4 regions of the Paenibacillus sp. FSL H8-0260 genome follow, and region 3 is predicted to be linked to each of the others. Evidence: riboswitches for the same ligand, from Rfam matches in the RefSeq annotation. Region 3 holds a riboswitch; each other region holds the start of a gene.
The links. A riboswitch is a leader RNA that binds a small molecule or an ion and turns the genes downstream of it on or off. The one in region 3 is predicted to bind thiamine pyrophosphate.
Positions count from the first base shown of each region.

Region 1 (6,213 bases), 680 kb from region 3:
TCCGTCCAGATCCCGGCCCGCTTTGCCGAGTCCTTCTAATTCTGCCGGGAGACTGTATTGAATATTTTTATTCTCGCAGCCTCCACCCTTCAGAATAAGTCTAACGTCTATTTTATCCTCTTCCCATTGTTCGAAATGAATGACTGGTGTGCCTGCACCCAAGTTATCTCCGCTATTCTCACCTGTTAATGAATCTACAGAATTGGGACGAAGTTTACCATTCTTGGTCGCTCGTACAATGGCATTATGAATATCTTTTTTCATCTCAATCTGATTGATTCCCACAGGGGTGTGAATGATAAATGTAGGCATTCCCGTATCCTGACAGATCGGAGACACTTGCTGCTCAGCCATTCCGATATTTTGCGCAATCGTGGTTAAAGCAAGACCGGACCGGGTAGCCCTGTCTTCCAGCGCGCGACCTTTTGCAACTGCCCGGCGTACATCTCCCGGCAAATTCGTGGAAGTTTCTACGATAAGGTTATAAATACTGTCTTCAAAATGCTGCATCTTCATTCAAGCTCCTCTCGGCAGTTCCAGGTTATCTAAAGTTTGATACAATTAGTATAATAATATCATACCTAGCACCGCATGAAAGGGGTTACTTTAAAATTGAGCTACCATTTTTCTGCCTATCTATATCGTCTTCAGTATATTCAGCGCTGGAGCTTGATGCGCAGCACCGCACCGGAGAACGTCGCTGAGCATTCTTTTCATGTTGCATTGCTCACACATATGCTCTGTTCCATCGGTAATGTTCATTTTGGACGTTCACTAAACGCAGAACGAGCAGCAACCCTAGCTCTGTTCCATGATGCCAGCGAAGTGTTCACAGGTGACATCGCCACGCCGGTAAAATACAACAATCCTCGCTTGCTCACCAGCTTCCGGGAAATGGAGAAAGTTGCGGCTGATCGCTTAACTGGAATGATTCCATCAGAGCTGAAAAGCATCTACACTCAGCTTATACGACCGGAAGACAGCCCTCCCGATTCGGAAGACATTCTGCTGCACAGCTATGTGAAAGCCGCTGATCGGCTGGATGCTTATTTGAAATGCGTATGGGAAGTTGCTGCAGGAAACCGAGAATTTGCCGCCGCGAAGGAGCAGACAGCAGCAAAACTTCGTGGGCTTGACCTGCAGGAAGTGGATTATTTTCTGACTCATATGGCACCGAGTTTCGAAATGTCTCTCGATGAGCTCTCTGCCGGAAACTAAACACCCTCTATACAATAAAAAATGGACCTCCGCATGAATCTCGCAGGGGTCCATTAGTGATTAATAATTGATAATACAAGCGTTACGTTGTTGATTCGGTCAGGATATCCCAGTCTTTAAAAATGGGCTGCAAACCCTTCGTATATAGCATTTTCGTAATCTCCTGCACACTACGGCTATCGGATATTTCGAATTGCGGAGTTCCCCCTGCATTAGTGTGACCGCCCACCTCAGTAGTGACCCCGGCTGACATCTTTGTTATTCCTAGATGAATTAAATGATCGCGTAGAGAGGCAGGCTCTCGTGTAGATAAAGTAATGCCCGAACGGGGTAAAAATAACCGGTATGCCAAAATAATCTGCACTAGCGATCGGTCGGTAACATCACACTCCGGGTTAAATTCCCCTAAGTAAGGCCGAAACCGTGGAGGTGACAGACTGATCTCGCAATCTGGATACCGATCCTGCAAATAGCGGGCATGCATGGCACTTTGGAATGCCTCTTGCCGCCAATCATACATCCCGAGCAACGTACCAATATTCACAGAACGAAAACCTGCCTGACAGCCGCGTTCAGGTGCATCCAGGCGATTCCGGTAGTTTCTTTTAGGCCCTTTAACATGCAGCTTTCTGTAAGTCTCCTGGTGGTACACCTCTTGGTATAGTGTTAATCCATCCACCCCTGCTTGAAGAAGCTCTTTATATTCTGCAGTTGATAGAGGATTTATCTCAATACTGACAGAGGAAAAAAATTCCCTGAGTACATCTACGCAATCCTTAATATATGAGACAGGATTCTCCCGGCGCGATTCACCAGTCAAAATGAGGATATGCCGCAGACCTGTAGCTGCAATCTTCTCAGCCTCCCTGCGAACCTCCTCCAAGGACAGCTTTTTGCGCGGAAAATCATAAATGGAGCTGAAGCTGCAGTAGGTACAATGATTCACACAAAAATCCGCAAGATACATCGGTGTGAACAGCTGCATCGAATAACCAAAATGTGCACGGGTCAGTCGCTGTGCAGCCAACGCCATCTCCTCTAGCAGCGGCGTTGCTGCCGGAGAGAGCAATGCCAGCAAATCATTTTCGTTCAGCTTGTCTTTTCCAAGCGCCCGCCTAACGTCATCCTCCCGGAACTCCTTCCACAGTTGCTCATAAGGATACTGCTCCAAGCGGGCCAGTGTGTCAAAAAAGTTCATGCTAATCCTCCCTCCTTTTCGTGACCTATCAAATTCAGTTCAAAAATCCAGTCAACGGTGACGAAGCAAAAGCAACTTCTTCTACAGGACCCAGTCCTGCCAAATAAGCTTTACGGCCAGCGGATATCGCCTCACGGAACGCTTCCGCCATGACGAGCGGATTACGTGCCGTTGCAATAGCCGTATTAAGCAGAACAGCAGCGGCCCCCATCTCCATTGCTTCCGCCGCTTCCGAGGGCTTGCCAATCCCGGCGTCTACAATAATCGGCAAATTCACTTCTTCAATAAGAATACGCACAAGCTCCTTGGTGCGCAGGCCGCGATTCGTTCCGATCGGCGCACCAAGCGGCATCACAGCAGCAGCACCGGCATCTCTCAGACGTAAAGCAGCCGAAAGGTCCGGACTCATATAAGGCAGTACTACAAAACCCTCCGCTGCTAAAATCTCTGTAGCTCGTATGGTCTCCAGATTATCTGGAAGCAGGTATTTCTGATCATTGATCACTTCGATCTTGACCCAGTTCCCCAGTCCCGCAGCTCTTGCTAATCTTGCAATACGGACTGCCTCTTCCGCTGTACGCGCTCCTGAGGTATTAGGCAGAAGAATCATGTGGCCGGGAATGTGGTTCATGATATTTTCTGCTCCACCTTGCGGGTCCACTCGGCGCAGCGCTACAGTAATCACCTGAGAACCAGAGCTTGCGATCACTTCGGGGATCAGCGTATTCCGGCTATATTTTCCGGTTCCGATAAATAATCTACTGGTTAATTCGATGCCGCCAATATGTAACGGGTCATGCATGAAATTACCTCCCTTTGGTTCGTATAAATTTCTCAAAATTCTATACCGCTCCATCTCAACCCCCACCAACAAAGTGCACCAGTTCCAAACGATCATCCTCGCTCAGAGCAGTACTTTCATAATTCTCCTTACTGACAATTTCTCCATTCAGCTCAATGATCATCAGACGACCCGACCACTCAGGAAGACTGATCAAATCAGCTATAGTTTGAATACCACCAGAACACTCTGCGGATTTCCCGTTAATCAACAGCTTCATTCTGAATCACCCCCTTCGCCCATGCTGTTACCTTCAGGCTATGAATGAACCGCCTTATGAATAGCTTTGGCGGCCTCATAAGGATCATCCGCTCCACAAATACCGGACATCACAGCAACTCCTGCCGCACCTTTCCTGATGATCTGCGCCGCATTAGCGGGGCTAATTCCGCCAATCGCAATTACAGGAATAGAGCTGGTCTTCACCGTTTCTGCAAGCAGCTCTAACCCACGTGCGGGCAGCCCTAACTTGCTATCCGAGGGAAATACATGACCAAACAAGCAATAATCAGCTCCCTGCTCTGAGGCATTCGCCGCTTCTTCCGGAGAATGAACCGATCTCCCCAGCCGAAGCTGAGGTGCAATTCGCCGGGCTGTAACCGGACTCAGACTGTGCCAAGCCAACTGAACCCCCGCGGCACCAGCTGCCAAGGCTACATCGGTCCGGTCGTTGATTATCAGTTTGGTAGCGGGCATACCGGCAGCCAACAGCTGCTGTGCCGCAGCGAGCAGTTCGCATGCAGGACATTGCTTATCTCTCAGGTGAATATAATCGACCCATGTCTGCACCGTGACAGCTAGTTCAACAAAATGTCTCAGCTGTAGCTTGCCGTCTGATATTAGATGGATCTCAGCTTGCAACATCACGATCTCCTCTCTCACTTCCCTGTAGGTCAGTAAAAAACAAAAAAACTGCCCCCGTAAGGAAGGCAGTCAGAATCTGTATATAGACGGTACTACAAATAGCCCGATAACAGAAATTCGTTCTCCACTTCCCTACGCTGGTCTTAACCAGATCAGGTTCAAAGGGTCCGGAAATCCATTCCGTCTCAGCCAATCGGCACCCCTAGTGACATAAATATACAATTTTAAAATGCTAACGTGGTTATAGTAACATATTTTTTTATTGAAATACACCCATTTATTCACATTAGCTGTTCTAATCTAACCGTTTACTACCTCGCCACCATTTACATGAATAACCTGTCCAGTCACATAACTGGAATCGTCAGAGGCCAGATATACATAGGCTGGTGCCAGCTCTTCTGGTTGTCCAGGCCGTTTCATAGGCTGTGTACCTCCAAACTCGCTAACCTGTTTTGCATCAAAGGTAGAGGGAATCAGCGGTGTCCAGATTGGACCTGGTGCAACACCGTTTACCCGTATGCCCTTCTCTGCCAGATTCGTGGACAAGGATCGTGTGAAGCTAAGAATAGCTCCTTTAGTTGATGAATAGTCCAGCAGCTGCGGGCTTCCGCGATAAGCGGTAATTGAAGTTGTATTTATAATTGTAGATCCTGCTTTTAAATGAGGCATAGCTGCTTTTGTTAAATAGAACATCGCAAATATATTCGTACGGAAAGTACGCTCAAGCTGCTCGGAAGTAATATCCTCGATCTTAGCTTGCGGATGTTGCTCTGCCGCGTTATTGATGAGAATATCAAGCTTTCCTAAGCCCTCCACCGTCTGTTTAATAAGATCCTTACAGAATTTCTCGTCACCGATATCACCTGGAATTAGGATACATTTGCGGCCTTCCTGCTCGACCTGACGTTTAGTTTCCTCTGCATCTGAGTGTTCATTAAGATATGAAATGACCACATCAGCGCCTTCTTTAGCAAAAAGCACAGCAACTGCACGCCCAATTCCGCTGTCTCCACCGGTAATTAACGCCGCCTTGTCTTGCAGTTTACCTGCTGCTTTATAATTTGCCGGCTCGTATTTGGGCAGCGGCGTCATTTCACTCTCAATCCCTGGCTGATGATGCTGCTCCTGTGGGGGTAAGGTTTTTGTAGCTTGTTTATTGTTGCCTGACATCTTCCCTATCTCCTCTCGTTAAGCAAATTGATAGTTAACTGATCGTCTTAGGATGGCACAACTATGCACGTTTATACGCTGGGTTTGTCATTTTCTTAAATCGCTTTACGAATCTTACTTACCACAATGAAAGTAGAAATAAACAACCGCGAGAGATACACTGCTGTAAGTGGAGAGGAATTCACTGCATACAAATAGACACAGCATCGCTGCTGTGCCTTGAATTGTTCACCCTGACTATTTTAGAGAAGAAACATGATTTTCTGCATTCACTTCATGTTCCAGCACCCACATAAAGTAAAGAGCTTTGGCCGCTTTCTCCCGGGTCACTATTGCTTTAGGTTCTAGTTCTGTCCCATTGACCATTTCGCCTCTGGTAATCCCCACTTCAGATCTAATGAGTCCTAATTCATATGCACTTTTCACTTTTGAAATTAAATAAGGAGAAATGTCCCCTGTATCAACAAGCTGCGTCCAGGATACAAGAGGATAGTACATCGCACCTCTAGCTCCTGGCTCCAGATTCGAATCATAGCCAGGAGCTCCTGGCACTACTGCTGTGCCGTTATAATCAGTCATGTACTTAGGTTTATTAGCAAACTTTATTTGGTAAACGTCATAGAGTATAGCACCCATCGTTTCACGTGACAGCTTACCTTTCGGATAATAGGCAAAATCTGATCTTTCCACTTTCATTAACTTAGAAATACTGCGTGTGAATTCAGCAACTGTCATCTCCGTATCCGGATTAAAATTCCCTTGACGGTCTTTGCCCATTACTCCCATCTGGATTAATTTCTCAATTTGATTACGGTAATATGCAGCTTCCCCGGTCGTCGTATCATTCGTTATTTCCGGAAAAATCTTACCCCAGTTCCCTGTTAGTGCCGCATGCTTAACGTTCCCTTTAAGGTAAGGA
Region 1 covers NZ_CP150298.1:2,266,321-2,272,533, reverse strand. The annotation lists gene MHI51_RS09915 (fumarate hydratase) at 1-510, opposite strand, end outside; gene yfbR (5'-deoxynucleotidase) at 613-1,218, shown strand; gene thiH (2-iminoacetate synthase ThiH) at 1,301-2,416, opposite strand; gene MHI51_RS09900 (thiazole synthase) at 2,451-3,218, opposite strand; gene thiS (sulfur carrier protein ThiS) at 3,274-3,477, opposite strand; gene MHI51_RS09890 (thiamine phosphate synthase) at 3,516-4,121, opposite strand; TPP riboswitch at 4,234-4,335, opposite strand; gene MHI51_RS09885 (SDR family oxidoreductase) at 4,422-5,294, opposite strand; gene MHI51_RS09880 (GDSL-type esterase/lipase family protein) at 5,532-6,213, opposite strand, start outside.
Region 1: another riboswitch for thiamine pyrophosphate. It lies ahead of MHI51_RS09890 (thiamine phosphate synthase); the one in region 3 lies ahead of MHI51_RS13030 (ABC transporter ATP-binding protein).

Region 2 (6,213 bases), 2.4 Mb from region 3:
GGTGCTTTTTCCGCAGCCGGAAGGACCAACGATCGAAACGAACTCTTGTTGCTCTACCTTGAGAGAGACATTATTCAGAACTTTCGTCTCACGGCGACGATGGGAAAAAGATTTGGAGATGCCGCTCACTTCAAGGGCGGGTGCCACGGTATGAGCTTCAGGAGAGCTTATGACTTGTGTTGTTCTGTGTTGCATTTGCGTCGCTTGAGACATACAGGCATCTTCCTTTCTATGAGTTACGGCGCGGCTTCCAGCGAACCAGCCATTTTTCCAGCAATGCAATAATAGCAAAGAGTACAAGACTTAAAAGTACAATAATAACAATAGCGACAAACATCCGATCCGTACGATATGCGGATTTCTGCAGAAGCATATAATAGCCAATACCTTTATCCGCGCCAATCCATTCAGCGACCACGGCGCCCATAACCGCATAAGTAGCAGATATTTTTACGCCGGAAAATAGTGCCGGGATAGAAGAGGGCAGCTCCAGCTTGGTGAAGATTTGCCACTTGCTTGCGCCAGCCATTTTCATATAATTCATCATGACCTGATCACTTTGGGCCAGACCGCCCATCGCAGCGACAGCTACCGGGAAGAAACATACTAGTGTAATCAGCACGATTTTGGGCAAAAGACCAAAGCCGAACCAGATAATGAGCAGGGGTCCGAGCGCGATGGAGGGAACATTTTGACTCAGAATAATAAGTGGATAAAAAGCCCGTCTAGCCCAAGGCAAAAGATGCAAAAGCAAAGCAACGATCAGGCCTACCCCCGTACCAATGGGAAAACCAATTAAAGTGAGCCGCAGCGTAGCCATCGTATGAGCCCAAAGACCAGAAGCGTTACTGGTGGATTCACGGGCAATATCAGCAGGACTCGGCAGAATCCAGGATTCAATATGAAATACAGATACAGATAGCTGCCATACGGTTAAAAAGAAGACGACCGCCACAAGGGGCGGCCATATTAGCTTCCAGGTCGATCTCACGGCCGATATTTCTCCGTCAATTTATCCATGCTGATTCCGTTAGGATTATGAGCGATTTTGATCTGCGAAATTACGCTTGGACTGCCTGCTTCGATCAACGCCTCCTGCATCTGACGCACAACCTCCAGCAGCTCGCTAAGCTCACCTTCCATTGTGGTTTCCAGTGGATTCACTTGATGTTTAACACCGGATTTCTGAATGACCTCAATCGCTTTATCTACGTATGGGATGGAATCCTCATTGTTCGGAGTTTTTGGAATTACTTGAATGCTTAGTAGGGTGTTAGCCACAATAATCAATCCTCTCATTTTATAAGGTAAGTTCAAAAAGCCAACTTTGATAACGAAGTAATTCATTACAATTGTTGTTTACTCCGCCGGTAAAAAATCATTACTGAATGCACTAGCAGCATCCAGCGGTTTATCCAGCAACTTCAGATCGTACATCCAGTCGCCATAATTCTGCCAGACCTCGGTTTTTTGCTCGCCCCAGCGGGCAGCATCGTCCTTGTATTTTGGGCTAAGCCATTTTTGGCTAGCTAGGACAAGGTCGGCGTCCAGGTCAGGAACGGCCTTCGATAACATACCGGCAGCCTCTTCCGGATGATCAATGGCATATTGATAACCTTTTGATGTGGCTTTCATGAAGGCCTTCACCAGATCAGGATGATCTGCAATTTGCTTCTCACTCGTCGTCAGCACAGGCGTGTAATAATCGAGCTGCGGCGCATAATCCTTTAAGTACAGCATATCCAATGGCTCGCCACGCAACTCAGCCTCAACACCAGTCCAAGCGTAGAAAATCCAGGCGAAATCAATGTCACGTTTGACGGCGGTAAAATAATCAGCTTCACCGATACTGATCAGCTTCACCTTTTTTACATCGCCACCTTCAGGATCCATGATGGCTTTCATGGCTGCTTCTTCGGCCGGTGAGCCCCAGCCTCCGTAGGTTTTACCTTCGAAATCCTTTGGTGATTTAATATTGCGATCTACTGGAGCGGCGAATCCCGACGTATTATGCTGAATAATAGCTGCTATCGAGACAAGGGGCACGCCTTGTAGACGGGCTAGCGTTAATCCTTCTTGGGCGCTGATGCCAAAAGCGGCTTCGCCAGAGGTAACCATAGTATCAGAACCCGCTGCGCCTGGCTGAACGATTTCGACATCCAGACCTTCTTCAGCGTAGTAACCAAGATCCTTAGCTACGTATAGACCGGTATGATTCGTGTTCGGTGTCCAGTCGAGTGCGACTTTAACTTTGGTGAGCTCTTTTGGAGCATCCGTCCCAGCCGCAGCAGTTGGATCAGTAGCATTTGCTTTGTTTCCGGCTGTATTCCCATTGTTGCTGCCGCATCCGGCAATGGCAAGAATGAGTACACAGGTGAGGCACAACGTAAGTGCTTTTTTGAGGTGCATGTCTTCTTCTCTCCTTTAAGGTTACAAGAATCCCGTCTTCACAACATGAACCCGTAAAGTGTAGTATGTACGTTTTTCTACATCTTTTAGTGATCTTACAAAAAAAGCGCCCCGAGTGATCGGGACGCTGGCTTGGCGCAAGGTTAGTTAAGGTCACAGGGACCAGAACCAATTGGCGATTCCTACGCTGGCATTATCCAGATCAGGTATAAGGGTCAGTATCTTGTGGGATACAATCTCAGCCGGCCAATTCCAGCACCCCTGGTTCTATGAAGTTAACGGGTATTTCTATGTGCAATATAAGTAAGCATAAGTTTTGTACCCATACTTTATATCTTATATTTCTCGCATACGGTGTATTATAGACGGCTGTACTCGGAATGTCTAGTAGTGCACTCCTGAATTTTTCCAATCCAGTAGTTTCTTTTTTGCTAGTCTAGATCTTTATATTTCTTGCGGTGACGCCGTTTAAGCTCACTAACCAGCGCCCCTAGCGTGAGGACAACGCTGATCAGAATCCCGCTCATGATCACGAAGAGGGCAAGAAATTCAAAGGGAGAATAACCAATCATTTTACTCCATTGAATCTTTCCATCCAAATCGTCAATGACCTGATTCATGCCGTAAATCCCGCTTACTACCGTAAATACAGTGAGAATCATCAGCAGATTATCCCGTCGCTTGGACTGAAACTTATCCTGATACTGAAACAGGTCATTTAAGGTTTCTTTCACTTCCTCGAACAAAGCATCGTTTCCGTATACTTTACGCAGCTGAAGAAATATCTCCCGGCCCTGCGACTGGGAAATCAACTCCAAGAAGTAGAACTTAGCCGAGAACTTATTGATGGAGTAGATTAGATTGTCTATTTCCTCATAATCATGATTAATCCGAAGTCGGGAGTGCATATTGGCGAGCTTTAGCAGAACGATTTTGTGGAAAATATTGAGTAAAAATCCGTAATAATATTGCCCGTACATCTGGTTGGCTAGACTAACAGCAATCTCCTGTTCAGCGCGGGTCATGCAGCAAAAAGTCTGCTCATTCATCATATAATACGTGTCTGGACCCCAGCGATTATAGGAATGCTCATGACAATAGTTTGCAATATACGCTGGATCGCTGGCACTGGCATAGGGCTTTCCGTTGAGATCAATTCCATCAAGCTGTGAGGCACGATAGCGCAGATTTACACTAATCTCATCAGAGCTTTCTTCATTCTGAAAGCCATAAAAAGCTTGCACCTGCATTCTTTCATCTACGAAAAAAGGAAGGGTCTCGAAATAAGCCCCATTGATATCCGATTGATCCAGATATGGCTCCAGTCCATCCACCAAATTTCGGAAGACAAAATCCTCTACCATCTCATAGGTCTGTTCCCCGCAATGAATATAAGTGTAATCATCCTGTATGAAGGTATTCTCTAGCGCACGGAAACGATCCGCGAATTCTAGGGCAATACTAAAGGGAATTGAATCCCCCTCCAGCTGGACACGTATCGTCACGAATCCAAGCTGAAAAGGACATATGAATATATCCGTCGAGAGAATTTTGAAAAATATAGATTGCTGCGGAATCTCCAGAATGCAGTCGAGATTATTTACTCTGGAAAAACGGCGAAACGAGTCGGCATCCTTCCTGCGTGGAAAAAGGACATGTGCAGCAAACGGTAAATAGGTGCGCTCCATTCGTTCATGGGAAACACAGTAGCCATCTCCGTAATAGGCAGCTTCAAGCTCTTTATTATCCAGAAAAAAACGTGTGAAGCCGTCGTCCTGTAATTGCTGGATAAGCTGCTTAGAATCGCCCTTTTTTATAGAAAAGGGAAATATAAACTGCATGAGCGCAGTATGTAACAAAGGCTCAGTTGAAGACTCATTCATTCATCGTCCATCCTTGTGCTCAGAATATGCTTATAGATCACATTACCCTAAAAGGATAACGTTGATACTGTTCTAAATACGGGAACTCTTTCCTTTCACCGCTTGCATGGACTGGAACCTCCATGCGGCAATGCTTAGCAGAAACAAGAAGGCGGCAAAAGCGGCGAGTAATCCGGCTGTTTGTGCCACTTCTAAATGGTCCATAGACCAGCCCATAAACAGAGGTAGCAAAGCACCGCCAACACCTCCGGAAGCAATCATAATGCTGGGTGTTGACTCTTCGGTGCCAGGCAGCATTTTGCTGGAGAAGACTAAAGCAATGGAGAAAATACCGGACATAAACAGCCCCAGCAGCAGAATTACAATGAAAGCAGCCATTCGATTGTCAGTGAACGGAAAGAGTGTCAGCAGTAACAAGGTTAGTAAACAGCTGCTGAGAATGTACACGCGATAAGATATTTTTTCGGCAATTACACCCGCAAACAATCTTCCTGTAGACATCGCCAGCCAAAAGAAAGTGACTGTCAGTGCTGCGGCAGACTCCGTCATCCCTAGCTTGGCAATAAAGATAGCCGGCATAAAGTTGACTAAACTCATCTCTGTGCCTACATAAAGAAAAAAGAAAACGATGAAGATCCCTAACAGAATCCATTGCTTACCTTTATACGGAAATTTTTTGTTAGAACGTGAGCTTGAGGATTGCGAATTGTCTGCTCCTTGGACAGAGGCACGTTCATCCAGCATTCGTTGTAGATTACCGAAGTGCCCTCTTGTCCAGAGGATAAGAGAAATTAAGGAGAAGGCAGCGACGATTAGAAAGGCCAATCTCCACGCTCCGGCAGCAATGAGTGGACTGGCGATAAGCGGCATTACGAGTGCGCCTATCCCGAATAGCACTTCAAGCCGGCTCATTGCAATAGCAGTTCCTTCGGTTACAGCACCAATAATAATGGTGCCGATAACCGCTTCGATCATCCCGAAACCAAAACCTGCGGCAACAGCGATAACATACATCCAGCCCCAAGGCGGTAGAAAGGCGTAGGCAATTTCTGCAACTAGTAGAAGACTGGTGGCAATGAGGATGCCTCCACGTTTACCGAAGCGGCGATTAAGCAGGGGAGAGACCAACACACCTGCTAAAAAACCAGCGAATTGACTAAAGATTAATTCACCGCCAGCACTATAATTTTGGTCATAATGTTGCAGTAGAACGGGCAGAATAGATCCCAGCACAACATGTGCCAGACCGATAACGAAGTAGGAAAGACAGCCGATCCAAATCAGTTTTTTCACGAAGTAAGCTCCTTATCTTGAAGTAGTTTATGAGGTAAGGTCGGATTCAATGTGAACCTGAAGGGTACATTATAATAAGCACCATTGTTATGATAAATCCAAACGGTGAGCTTGGATATATAAACTTTTATTTACATGCTTGAAGGGAGAGATTTACGTAATGGATAACAAACAACTGGAGCAACTCATTATTAAAGCATTGGATGACAACAAGTTCGGTTCCTTTGGTACGATCGAAGAAGGAAATAAGCCGAAAGTACGTTATATGGCCATTTTCCATGAGGGTTTGAAGATTTATTTGGCTACAAATCGCAAAACTCATAAAGTGGAGGAGTTATCCGATAATCCGAATGCTTTTGTACTGCTTGGCTATGAGGCAGGCGGAAGCAAAGATGTGTTGGAGATTGAAGCAACTGCTACCGTCTCTAAGGATGAAGGCTTGCGCTCCAAGGTATGGAATAAAGAGCTGGAGCCATGGTTTACAGGACCTGATGATCCTAATTATGTAATTCTGGAGCTTACTCCAACACGTATTGAGTATGTAGGCAGCAATAAAGAGCATGGAGTATGGCAGCCGTAAGCTATAGCGTTGAATTGATCAAACAGCCCTCCTATCCCATATGGGGTA
Region 2 covers NZ_CP150298.1:518,690-524,902, forward strand. The annotation lists gene MHI51_RS02290 (ABC transporter ATP-binding protein) at 1-195, opposite strand, end outside; gene MHI51_RS02295 (ABC transporter permease) at 230-991, opposite strand; gene MHI51_RS02300 (MTH1187 family thiamine-binding protein) at 988-1,281, opposite strand; gene MHI51_RS02305 (ABC transporter substrate-binding protein) at 1,360-2,409, opposite strand; TPP riboswitch at 2,572-2,682, opposite strand; gene MHI51_RS02310 (hypothetical protein) at 2,841-4,292, opposite strand; gene MHI51_RS02315 (MFS transporter) at 4,365-5,585, opposite strand; gene MHI51_RS02320 (pyridoxamine 5'-phosphate oxidase family protein) at 5,746-6,165, shown strand.
Region 2: another riboswitch for thiamine pyrophosphate. It lies ahead of MHI51_RS02305 (ABC transporter substrate-binding protein); the one in region 3 lies ahead of MHI51_RS13030 (ABC transporter ATP-binding protein).

Region 3 (6,213 bases):
TTGGCTGCTTTTTTGCGTTCTTCTATGGTGGAGATCGTCATCTTTGTGATCATTTCGGCTTCGGGAATATTGGGTGTCGTCACCAATGCTAAGGGCAGCAGATGGCTGATTAAGGATTGAACCGCCACCTGCAGCAGCAGTGTGGACCCTCCTTTAGCGACCATCACAGGATCAATTACAAGATTAGACCAGCCGTAATACTTAATTTTATCTGCCACAATGCGGATGATGTCGCTGTTAAATAACATCCCGGTCTTTACGGCATCTGGTTGCAGGTCAAGTCCTATAGAATCAAGCTGCTGATTTATAGCTTCCAGAGTCACTGGATAAACCCCTTGGACACCCAGCGTATTCTGCGCTGTCACAGCTGTGAGGACGGACATGCCATAGACAGAAAGCTCTTGAAAGGTTTTTAGATCGGCCTGAATGCCAGCACCACCGCCGCTATCGGAGCCGGCAATGGTTAGAGCTTTGGATATAATCATCGAATTCACTCCTTTTGAGGGTCATTAACTGAGCTGTTTGATACTAGATCTTTCTAGGAAGACTTCTGGCGTGACCCATGTCAGTTGATTTAGAAACTCAACCTGAAAGCTTCCCGGTCCTCGACCAGTTGTTAGTTCAGCGGCGATTTCAGCGGCTACTCCATAGAAGGAGAGGGCTTCCACTGCGGCCTCCAACGAGGCACCTCCACTTACCGCGAGAAATGCACCCACAACAGCACTGAGCAAGCAGCCAGTTCCTGTAACCTTCGTGAGAATAGGGTGACCGTTGCTGGCAATATAAGTGTTTTTTCCATTCGTGATCACATCGTCTTTTCCAGTTATGATGACCACACAGCTTAACTTCCTCGCAGCAGCTTCAGCCAAAAGGACTACATCGCCTTCACCTTCGCCAGCATCCACCCCTTTAATGGACCAACTCTCCCCAATCACATTAGCGACTTCAGCCACATTCCCCCGCAGTGCGGTGATTTGCATCTCATTCACTAGTTTTTGAGTGACAGCGGTCCGATAAGAAGTTGCGCCTGCACCTACCGGGTCAAGCACTAGGGGAACCCCGTGTTTATTAGCGGATTTACCAGCGAGCAACATAGATTGAATGGCGTAGTCATTGAGTGTGCCTATATTTAGAACTACAGCAGACGACATAGCGGCGATGTCGATCACTTCTTCGTGGGCATCCGCCATAAAGGGAGAGGCACCCAGTGCCAACAGACCGTTGGCTGAGAAATTGGCTACTACAATATTAGTGATGTTGTGGATCAACGGGTTGGATTCCCGTACTTTGGCTAAGTAACTCATCATAATTCCTCCTCAAGCTTGTATAAATAACCAACTAAACGTTACAGATTGATAAAAGCTTCCTGTGCTTTAATATCTTCTGTTAGAAGATCGTTGGTGGATAACCACTGCTGAACCTTTTCCCAAGATGTCGGGTCTTGATAACCAAAAGTTTGATCGCCTGCATTCATCAGCGGCAGTAGAATTTCAAGACTTTTTTTCTCAATCTCCTTGTCGAGCGGTGAAGTTGCATCTTCATGTGCAATCAGTAAATCCAGGGCTTGTTCAGGATTCTGCTCCACAAATTCCTGTCCTTTTGTTATGGCATTTAGAAATTTTTTAAAGTAGGCTTCAGAATTTTGCAATCCTTGTTCGCTGGCCACCAGCACAAGCTCATAATAGTCAGGGACTCCGTAATCCGTTGGATTAAGCGAGGTGACCGGATGTCCCTCTTTTTCAAGGATCAGTTGTTCATGGTTGATGAACCCGCCCATTATTGCGTCCACTTGTCCTGTAGAGATCGCAGGGATAAGGTCAAAACCTACATCAATCAGCTTGGCGGATGAAGGATTGCCTCCATCACTCTGGATCATTGTCCGAATCATCGCTTCATAGAGCGGAATAGAGGAATAGCCGATTTGTTTTCCTGCGAGCTCTTTGGGACTATGAATACTGCCTGCCTGAGGAACCATCAGATGATTCAGTGGATGCCGCACGATAGCTGCAATCGAACGTACAGGGATTTTCTCGCCGCGTGCCATAAGCACCTGTGGCTGATAGCTGAGCGCTAGATCAATTTGATTTGCTGCTACAAGCTTTAGGGCGTCATTGCTGTCCGCAGGCATTTTGATCTCGACATCCAAACCTTCCTCTTGGAAAAAACCTTGCTGTTGCGCAGCGTATAGAAAGGAATGAACGGCATTGGGATACCAATCAAGCATAATCGTCAGCTTGTGTGACTGCTTATTTTCGGAATTGGAGGAACCGGTTTGGGAGTTGTTATTTAGCTTGTCTGCCTTCCCGCAGCTGCTTAAGAGCAAAAGTGTGCATACTAGAAATACAGAAATAAGTCCTCGTTGTGGTGATTTTAAATGATTCATTGGTTAGATCCTCTTTTCTTTAAAAATAATTGTTCGAGTAAAGCTATCGCCAGAAAAAGCACAACACCAAGCGCGGACAGCAGAAATACAGCCGCGAACATTTCATCGCTCTGCATATTTCCGGCCGTTCTGCGGCTGAAGTAACCGAGTCCTTTACTGCCGCCGAGCCATTCCCCGATAGTAGCTCCGATGACGCAGTATACAATGGATAGCTTTAAGCCAGAGAAAAAAGCAGGCAACGCCAGTGGAATTTGGGTTTTGACAAGCAGCTGCCAGCGGTTTGCACCAAATGTTAATAATAAGTCCTTGTAAGTCTGGCCACTTGTACGAAGTCCATCATATGTACTCACTACGACTGGAAAAAAAGCCGTTAAAAACACCACAGCCACTTTGCTCCACAGCGAATATCCGAACCACATAATAAAAATGGGGGATAGCGCAATTAATGGGACCGTCTGGCTAATGATAAGGAAGGGATAGATGGCCTTTTCTACGGGGCGAAACAGGAACATTCCAATGCCCAGCAATACACCACAAACCACAGAAAGGACAAAACCTACCAGTATCTCCTGCAACGTCGCTAATAAATGTTGTCCGAATAACAATTGCCTGTGCTCGATCAATGCGATGCCAATAGATGAAGGTGCAGGGAGAATAAAGGCTGGAATCAAGTGAAGGCGAACAGCTGACTCCCAGATTACAAGAATGAGCAGTACCAGAAGAAGGAAGGGACCATAGTTGTCTAGATGTTTTTTAATAGGTATAGGTTGCATGCAATCTTCGCTCCAACTCTGCCCGTAGTGCTATAAACCGGGGTTCATAGTTCATCTTATAATGTCTTGGTTTTGGTAGATCGACAATGATCTCCTGTAATTCGCTGTGCGCACCGCCAGATAATAAATAAATCCGGTCACTGAGCAATAGTGCTTCTTCCAGATCATGAGTGATGAGCATAATCGTCTGATTCAGTTCACCCCATAACTCCAACAGCCAACGGTGTATCTCACGTTTGGTCATGGCATCGAGAGCGCCAAAGGGCTCATCCAGCAGCATAAGACCACTTCCGCCTCCAGCCACTAAGGTGCGCAGAAATGCTACTCGCTGTTTCATACCTCCCGAAAGTTCATGGGGATAAGCCTTCTCTACATCTGTTAAGCCGAAGCGGGCCAACATTTCCCGAATCTGAGTGATCGTTTTCTGTTTACTAAATCTGGGCTTGATCTCCCAGGGCAAAAGGCAGTTGTCGAGCACTGTTCTCCAAGGCAGCAATAAATCCTGCTGAGGCATATAAGCGATCTGACCTAAACGACTAGCGGTTGAGGGGAGCGTAGGGAGTTTTATTTTTCCATGAGTAGGTTCGAGTAAACCGGCAACCGTTTTGAAAAATGTGCTTTTCCCGCATCCGCTAGCACCTACTACGGAGACGAATTCCCCTTGCCTGATATCCATGGATAGATTTGCGAATACAGGGGGTTGTTCAGTTTCCGGAAAAGAGTAGGTTAGGCCTTGCATAGATAAAATGGTCGTGATGATCTAACCTCCTAATATTTTTGTGGAGCGTCTAAACAAATAAAGACCCATCCATTTCCAGAGGAAATGAATGGGTCAAAAAGTTCATTCTGCATAATAACACTTAACATGCTTGATGAAAATTCTGCTCCACTTCCCTCCGCTGGTATGATCCAGATCAGGTTCCAAGGGTCCGGAGCTTGAAGCTCCGTCTCAGTCGGCCGACTCCCCTAGTGAAATAACAGGTCCATATTAATTTGTTTATAAATATACCATATCTTTCTGAGAAGTAAAGAGAGAAAGAAGTGAAGGATTAATCCAAGATTGGGTAAGATATAAGTAGAAATCTAGTTAATATTACAATTCCGATGTATATTATCGGAAAAAAGCATTGACGATCATGTGATGGCAGTGTACTATTCAATTTACCGGAAAAAAACCGGATAGAGAGAGGGGATTTAATAATGAAAAAATGGAGTCTAACTATTATATTGGCGTTAACCGTGGTTCTTGTAGCGGCTTGCGGCAATAATTCGAATACCAATACGGCTGCTGAACCAACAGCTGGAACGAATGGTGGAGCAGCATCTTCAGCGCAAAACAGTTTGGAGGCTGTGAAGGCCAGCGGCAAATTGCGGATAGGTACAGAAGGGACTTATGCACCTTTTACTTATCATGACACTGCGGGGAAATTGACGGGTTTTGACGTGGAAATTGCCGAAGAAGTAGCCAAACGTTTAGGTGTTGAAGCTGAATTTTTTGAAACTCAGTGGGATGGTATTTTTGCTGGGATGGATGCGAAACGGTTTGATGTCATTTTTAATGAAGTTTCCATTAACGAAGATCGCAAAGTGAAATATGATTTCTCTGAACCCTATATTGTATCCAAGGCAGTATTGATCGTGAGCGAAAACAATGAGGATATTAAGACCTTTGCTGATCTAAAAGGTAAAAAAGCCGGACAATCCCTGACCAGTAACTTATCCGACATCGCTCGTGAGAACGGTGCTGAAATCGTAGCTACGGACGGTTTCAATCAAGCGATGGATCTGCTGACTTCGGGACGTATTGATGCAACTGTGAATGATGGCTTGTCTTATCTGGATCTGAAAAAACAAAAACCAGATGCAAAAATTAAAGTGGTTGATGAGATTCCTGAAGGCTCACAAAGTGCTGCGGTATTCCTGAAAGGCAATGATGAGCTGGTGAATGCGGTCAGTGATGCGATTAAAGAGATGAAAAGTGATGGAACGTACTTGAAAATTTCCGAGAAATACTTTGGAGCTGACGTTTCGAAATAATACAAGGCTAGCAAGGCTAATTAAGCCTAGAAGCTAAAAAGGATGTCTGAATAATGGATGACCGCAAAATACAAATTTTCTTAGATACACTGCTACCCCTGCTTAAAGCCGGGGTGGCTTTTACCATTCCGTTGGCGCTACTTTCCTTTGTGCTTGGATTGATTTTGGCGATCCTAACCGCGTTGGCACGTCTTTCACCGTGGGTAATTCCGAAGCTAATCGCCCGTTTTTATGTATGGGTCATTCGGGGAACCCCGTTGTTAGTGCAGCTATTTATTATATTTTATGGTTTGCCGGCTGTTGGTATTGTACTCGACCCTTTCATTGCCGCCACCATTGGATTTACCCTTAGCGTAGGGGCTTATTCATCGGAAATCGTACGCGCTGCTATCCTGTCGATACATAAAGGCCAGTGGGAAGCTGCCTTCTCAGTCGGGATGACTCGCGGGCAGGCTCTGCGCCGCGTAATTCTGCCACAAGCTGCACGCGTTTCTGTACCGCCGTTATCCAATTCTTTTATTAGCTTGGTCAAAGATACATCGCTTGCAGCGATCATCACCTATACGGAGATGTTTAGAACTGCTCAGCAGGTAGCCTCTACCACTTATGAGCCTCTGCTGGTATACTCCGAAGCAGGATTGTTTTATTTAGTGTTCTGTTCTGTGCTGTCGGCGCTGCAAAATTACTTGGAGAAACGACTCGATCGTTACTCTGCGACCTAAAGGAGAGATACTTGTGATTGAAATCATTAATTTGCATAAATCCTTCGGCGCACTCCAAGTGTTAAAGGGTATTGATCTGAAAATGGAGCATGGAAAGGTACTTGTCATTATTGGGCCATCCGGCTCCGGAAAAACTACACTGCTGCGCTGTTTTAATCTGTTGGAAATCCCGGATCAAGGCAGCCTGTCACTCGGGGATATCACCATCAATTTTACAGATCATAAGAAAATTTCTCAGAATTCCGTATTGGCTCTTCGACAGAAAACAGGGATGGTCTTTCAATCGTATAATTTATTT
Region 3 covers NZ_CP150298.1:2,950,024-2,956,236, forward strand. The annotation lists gene thiD (bifunctional hydroxymethylpyrimidine kinase/phosphomethylpyrimidine kinase) at 1-485, opposite strand, end outside; gene thiM (hydroxyethylthiazole kinase) at 510-1,304, opposite strand; gene MHI51_RS13020 (ABC transporter substrate-binding protein) at 1,346-2,383, opposite strand; gene MHI51_RS13025 (ABC transporter permease) at 2,380-3,156, opposite strand; gene MHI51_RS13030 (ABC transporter ATP-binding protein) at 3,137-3,832, opposite strand; TPP riboswitch at 4,031-4,134, opposite strand; gene MHI51_RS13035 (amino acid ABC transporter substrate-binding protein) at 4,357-5,193, shown strand; gene MHI51_RS13040 (amino acid ABC transporter permease) at 5,247-5,915, shown strand; gene MHI51_RS13045 (amino acid ABC transporter ATP-binding protein) at 5,929-6,213, shown strand, end outside.

Region 4 (6,213 bases), 3.2 Mb from region 3:
GTAATGGATGCGGATCGCTGCATTCCAGCTTGCTGGTTTCTTAAAGTGAACGGTTAGCCCCGCTGAAGTAGGTGTAGGTGTTGGCGTCACTGTTGGCGTTGGTGTGGGTGTTATGGTAGGTGTTGGCGTCACTGTTGGTGTAGGAGTTACCGTAGGTGTTGGCGTCACTGTTGGGGTAGGAGTTACCGTAGGTGTTGGTGTCACTGTTGGGGTAGGAGTTATCGTTGGTGTTGGTGTAGCTCCGGCCGAAAGGGTCACATAGTCGATATTAATATTCCCGCTATCATCCGAGTCATATTTATAAGCAAGCGTGTTATTTCCTGCCTGTAAAGAGAGTGTTTCTGTTTGGTCTGCCCATGTATCCCAGTTGGTCAGGTTGGCTAATGTTGTCTGTGTAACCTTTATTCCATTGACATAAATGGACACTTTTTTAGCACTGCCGGATGCATTAGCATAGTGAAGCGTGGCATTATAGGACCCTGCTGCGGAAGCCTGGACGTTAAAAGTGGTGGCTGCTCCTGTAGTTGTATATCCATCAACAAAACCAGTGCCCGAATATCCGGTGTGATTCGTATTTACTTTTGCACCACCAGATAGGGATGCACTCTCTGCTTCGTATTTTCCGGCGACCGGAATAACAACCGTCCAGTTCTTCCCGCCGTTATTGTCCCAACTATCCGTTGGAGCCGTGATGTGATAACAATAAATTAGGGTGGCACCTTCCTGAACGTTGAGGTTGGCGATGAACGTGGTTCCATTTTTGGTCATCACCGTGTCCGTAGTATTAGCCCAGTTATTCGTAGTCCAATGTAAGGTCACAGCTGCCGCTGTAGGATTGGTATAGGTGACTGTATGATCCGTATTGCTGGCCGATGCTCCACCCGATAAACCAAATAAACTAAAAATGAGTGAAAAAATAATTAACCACGAAATATAACGCCTGGATTGTTTGGATACCAAGTAAATAACCTCCTCATAATTTTAAGTGCAGCTTACGATTTTAAGCCCATCGTGATGTGCAAACGTTTGCAAAAATGAGAAAAAAAGAAATACTTAATAGTTTTAATCTCCTCCTTCAATGATTAATAAGGAAAAAACTCATTGTATGCGTTTACAAATGGTTCAATATCTGATGAATTTTCCTTGTTAAGATTATAGGCGCCAAACTTTTGCTGGTCAATGCATCTTTTAGGCTATAATTCAATCGTTTTCACTATAAGTTCCCTAAGATAGCAGGTAAATTGTTCAGGTTCTTAGCCAGCCAATTCATTTCTTTTGCAAAACGTTTTGGAGGTACACTATGTTTGTCCATCGCGGCATTAATCCACCACGGGCTTTCCATATACCACAACAACTGCAATGATTTTGTTAAATACCCCTGCTCCACCGTTCGTTCCTCACGATATCCGTCAATAAATGCTGAAGCTAGTGCTCCATCTAAATCTTCATCTAAAGCACATGACATCACTGCTCGCGCTACATCAAGCTGCGGATAATCATATTTGAACCGATCAAAATCTAGAATTGCAGACAATTGGCTATCTTGAAATAAAAGATTATCAACCCATAAATCACGATGTGCCCATCCAGCTACAAGTCCTTCGAATATTTCCGGATCTATTTCTTCAGTCGCTCTCAGTTGTATCTCTAGGTCAGTGATGAGTGAAGTTTTGCCCATTTCCTTTGATTGTTGTAGGAGTACATTCCAATGTTCTAAACGTTCCTCAGGGCTTTGGGGAATAAATTGTGGGGTTCTTTTCAAACTAAGGGTCCCATCATTTAATAAACGATGCATTTTACCTGTGGCACGACCCAAATCAAACATTTGAAGGATGTTAATTTTGCCCGGCTCTATGACACGCCCTTCACAATATTCCATAACCATAAACGTCTCTCCCATATCTGATTCCAATAAAACTTTATGGTTATAAGCCAACAATCCGGGACATGGGAGCCCCTGTAGATACAATCTTTTCTGTTGAGAAAAAGCAAAGTTCAGCTCTTCTGGGTTATACAATTTATATCTTTTTTTGTTGTATTGTTTAAGTAGAAATGGTCCTGAATCCGTTATGATTTTCCATTTAAGATTTAACCAGCCACGTTTTATTGGGGTAGCATGAAGGACTTTCAATCCAAAAAAATGATAGAAACTATTACTTAAATCCTCTAAAATGGCTTCCTCTGAACGAATCGCTTCCATTTCATCAACTCCTATCTATTCAAAGTATAAAAGAAGAAGCCGCCAATGACGACTTCTTTTAGATATTTCTTTTTAGCAGAAAAAGTTATCTATAAATGAGGCTCCCGCCTTGGAGAAACTCTTGCGCCTTCTCTTGCATTCCTGATTCAATTCTCGTCGTATTCCGGATATTATGAGAGATCTTCATACTGCAAAATTTCGGCCCGCACATGGAACAGAAATGAGCTGTTTTAGCGCCTTCCGCAGGCAATGTCTCATCATGATATTCGAGCGCTCGCTCAGGATCTAACGATAAATGAAATTGATCACGCCAACGAAATTCAAAACGGGCTTTCGAAAGAGCATTATCCCGGTCTTGTGCTCCTTTATGCCCTTTCGCCAAATCTGCGGCATGAGCCGCTATTTTATAAGTAATGACCCCTATACGTACATCTTCCTTATTAGGCAGGCCAAGATGTTCCTTCGGAGTTACGTAACATAACATAGCTGTACCGAACCAACCAATCATCGCTGCACCTATAGCAGAGGTAATATGATCATAACCAGGCGCAATATCTGTAGTCAGTGGACCTAATGTATAAAAAGGGGCTTCGTTACAAGTTTCAAGTTGCTTATCCATATTCTCTTTAATCAAGTGCATCGGCACATGTCCTGGACCCTCTACCATCACCTGTACATCATGACTCCAAGCTATAGCTGTTAATTCACCTAACGTCTCTAACTCGGCAAATTGTGCTTCATCATTCGCATCAGCAATCGAACCCGGACGTAATCCATCGCCTAGGGAAAAAGAAACATCGTACAGCTTCATGATTTCACATATCTCTTCAAAATGTGTATATAAAAAGTTCTCTTGATGATGCGCAAGACACCATGCCGCCATGATGGAGCCACCTCTTGAAACAATGCCTGTCATACGTTGTACCGTCAACGGGATATAACGAAGCAGAACCCCCGCATGAATGGTAAAATAATCAACCCCTTGCTCCGCTTGCTCAATGAGCGTATCACGGTACACTTCCCATGTTAAATCTTCCGCTTTCCCATTCACTTTTTCCAACGCTTGATAGATAGGCACCGTTCCAATAGGAACAGGAAAATTACGGATGATCCACTCGCGTGTCGTATGGATGTTTTTACCTGTGGAGAGATCCATTATATTATCTGCACCCCAGCGGGTGGCCCATCTCATCTTCTCTACCTCTTCTTCTATGGATGAGGATACTGCGGAATTTCCTATATTGGCATTGATCTTCACTAAAAAATTGCGTCCAATAATCATTGGTTCACTCTCTGGATGATTGATATTCGCTGGAATGATGGCGCGGCCGCGGGCTACTTCATCTCTTACAAATTCCGGTGTCACATTCTCACGAATCGCAACGTATTCCATTTCCGAAGTAATAATCCCTTTGCGTGCATAATGCATTTGAGAGACATTACGCCCCTTTTTCGCTCGCAAAGGTTTTCTATGGAGCGCTGGAAACACTTCCGCCACAGCTTTTCCCGTTGCATTCCCGTTATCTTCAGGCTTCACGGTTCTTCCTTCGTACGCTTCCGCATCCCCTCGTTCCTCAATCCAGCTTAGACGATTGGGCTCTAACCCCTGACGAATATCAGTATGAATATTAGCATCCGTATAAGCCCCGCTTGTGTCATAGACATGAATTGGAGCATTCTCCTCTTCGCCGTCTATGCCCGCAGTTGGACTAAGTGAGATCTCCCGCATAGGCACCTGAATATCAGGCCGTGAACCCTTTACATACACTTTTTGACTTGCTGGAAAAGCTGATAGATTGATTGGATCGTTGTTCAATTCGCTTGTCATCTCAATTCCTCCTATAAGGTGATTTGATCAAGCGGAGACGGTCTACTCCCCACACATAGAAAAGGCCACATCTGTATAAGATGCGGCCTTAGAGTAGACAAATAGAAATAGAGCTCCATTTCCTCCGCTGGCATTATCCAGATCAGGTTTGACGGTCGATAGTTATAACTATCCTCTCAGCCTGGTTCCACCAAGCTCCCGTGACTATATAATTGCTACTTCAAAGTATAACCGAAAAGAGAGAATTATCCAAATCTACTCAAATGTGAGATCAATGTATACGTTAGTTTAACACCAATACCCCAAATCCTTCCAGAAGCACCTCGCCCGACAATGTTGTGCCGCTCAGTAAATCTGTTTTGGTCTCATGAAGATGGATCGTGACAGGAGTCTCACTATAATTAAGCAAAAAAGCATAACTGGAAGAAGCTCCGGTACGGACTTGCAGCTCTACCTCTTCTGGGAGCTCCAGCCAATCTGCTGGCGATTGTAGATCAATTAAATTTATGATCTCAGCCGCTGCCTGTTCATTAAATACGGCTCCGTAATACCAAACCTCACCCTTGCCGCGACGATTTCTAGTTACCGCCGGTTTTCCCGCATAATAATCAGAGGCGTAAACCGCCATCACTTCAACCGAAGCTTCCTCTATTTTGAGAATATCATTAAAGTCATCTGCTCCTGTAACGACTTCGGTCACGCCCGACCAGCTAATTGTTGTTGGCTGACGACTGCCCTTAACCATTGTGAATTCTTCAACTGTGATCCCGCATAGATCCTTAGCAGCACCTGGGAAAGGACGCATATAACATTGTCCGCGCTCATCCTTATAGCCGGTTCTACAGCCGAAGATCAGTTTGCCGCCTTGCTGAACATATTCATCCAGCAGTGCTGCTGTCTCATCTGTCATAATCGCTGGGTGAGGATAGATAAGCACGTCGTACCTTGCAAGCTCCTCCAGCGTTGTTTTTTTGCGTAAATAGAGTACGTCATTCGGGATATGCTTCCGCTGAAGCGCCTTGTACCACTCCTTATTGCTCTTCCACATAAACGGGCCATGCCAAACATCGTATTCTCCATCCCACTCATTGTCATAATCACGAACAATAGCAATGTTAGCCTGATTACGAGTACCGACAAACGCATGACCTGCTGCTGCCAGCTCCTGACCGATCTGCCCCGCTTCCCGCACTCTCCGGTTAGGCTGATTATGATAGTCATTGATTCCATGCCAATAAATTTCATTGCCCATCGTAGCTGTCCGCCAGCGGAAATATAACACCATATCTGCTCCATGAGCGATCGACTGATAAGTCCATAACCGCATCTGCCCGGGCTTTGGAGAAGGCATATCCATCCGGTTCACCCAGCCACCCGGGCCCGACTGCTGCTCCATAATGCAGAAATTCGGGGATATCGAACGAACAACAGATAACGACAGTCCCCAGCCTCTATCATTCAGCGGATTCCGCTCATTCGGGTCATAAAAAATAGTAGAGAACTGAGGATAGGAATCATAGCTGAAGAAATCCAACAGTTCATCCGTCATTTCATGGCTATCGAGATGCCCGAACAGACCGTTCGTGGTTACCCACTGCTTAGGGGCAAGTTTACGGATGATATCCGCTTGGTTTTTGGCAAAAGAAATTGTATTGTCCGAAATAAACCGTTTTTCATCCAATGCCTGATGAGGATTGGGTTGCTTCGGTACTGGAGTCGGACGTGGAAGATAGACCTGAGACCAGTCACTATAGCTTTGATTCCAAAAAACAGTTCCCCAAGCCTCGTTCAAATGCTCAAGTGTAACATATTTCTGCTGTAGCCATTCCCGGAAAGCCTTATGGTCACTCTCCGAATAAAATTCACTGATCTCACAGTTGAGCTCATTATCAATTTGCCAGCCAACTACACCCGGATGATTGCCGTAATGTTCAGCCATTTGTTCTGCAATACGTGCACACAGTTCCCGGTATTTAGGACTGCTGTAATTATAATGACGGCGCATGCCATGCTGAAGTGTAACACCTTCGTAGGTAACATTTAAAACTTCGGGATACTTATCAGTCAACCAAGCTGGAGGCGTCGCCGTCGGAGTACCAAGTACAACCTGAAGACCATATTTATGTGCTAGATCAATCGCCCGATCAAAGAGCCCGAATTGAAACTGCCCTTCTGCTGGTTCAAA
Region 4 covers NZ_CP150298.1:6,140,292-6,146,504, forward strand. The annotation lists gene MHI51_RS27195 (alpha-amylase family glycosyl hydrolase) at 1-960, opposite strand, end outside; gene MHI51_RS27200 (phosphotransferase) at 1,214-2,200, opposite strand; gene thiC (phosphomethylpyrimidine synthase ThiC) at 2,286-4,028, opposite strand; TPP riboswitch at 4,132-4,240, opposite strand; gene MHI51_RS27210 (beta-galactosidase) at 4,312-6,213, opposite strand, start outside.
Region 4: another riboswitch for thiamine pyrophosphate. It lies ahead of thiC (phosphomethylpyrimidine synthase ThiC); the one in region 3 lies ahead of MHI51_RS13030 (ABC transporter ATP-binding protein).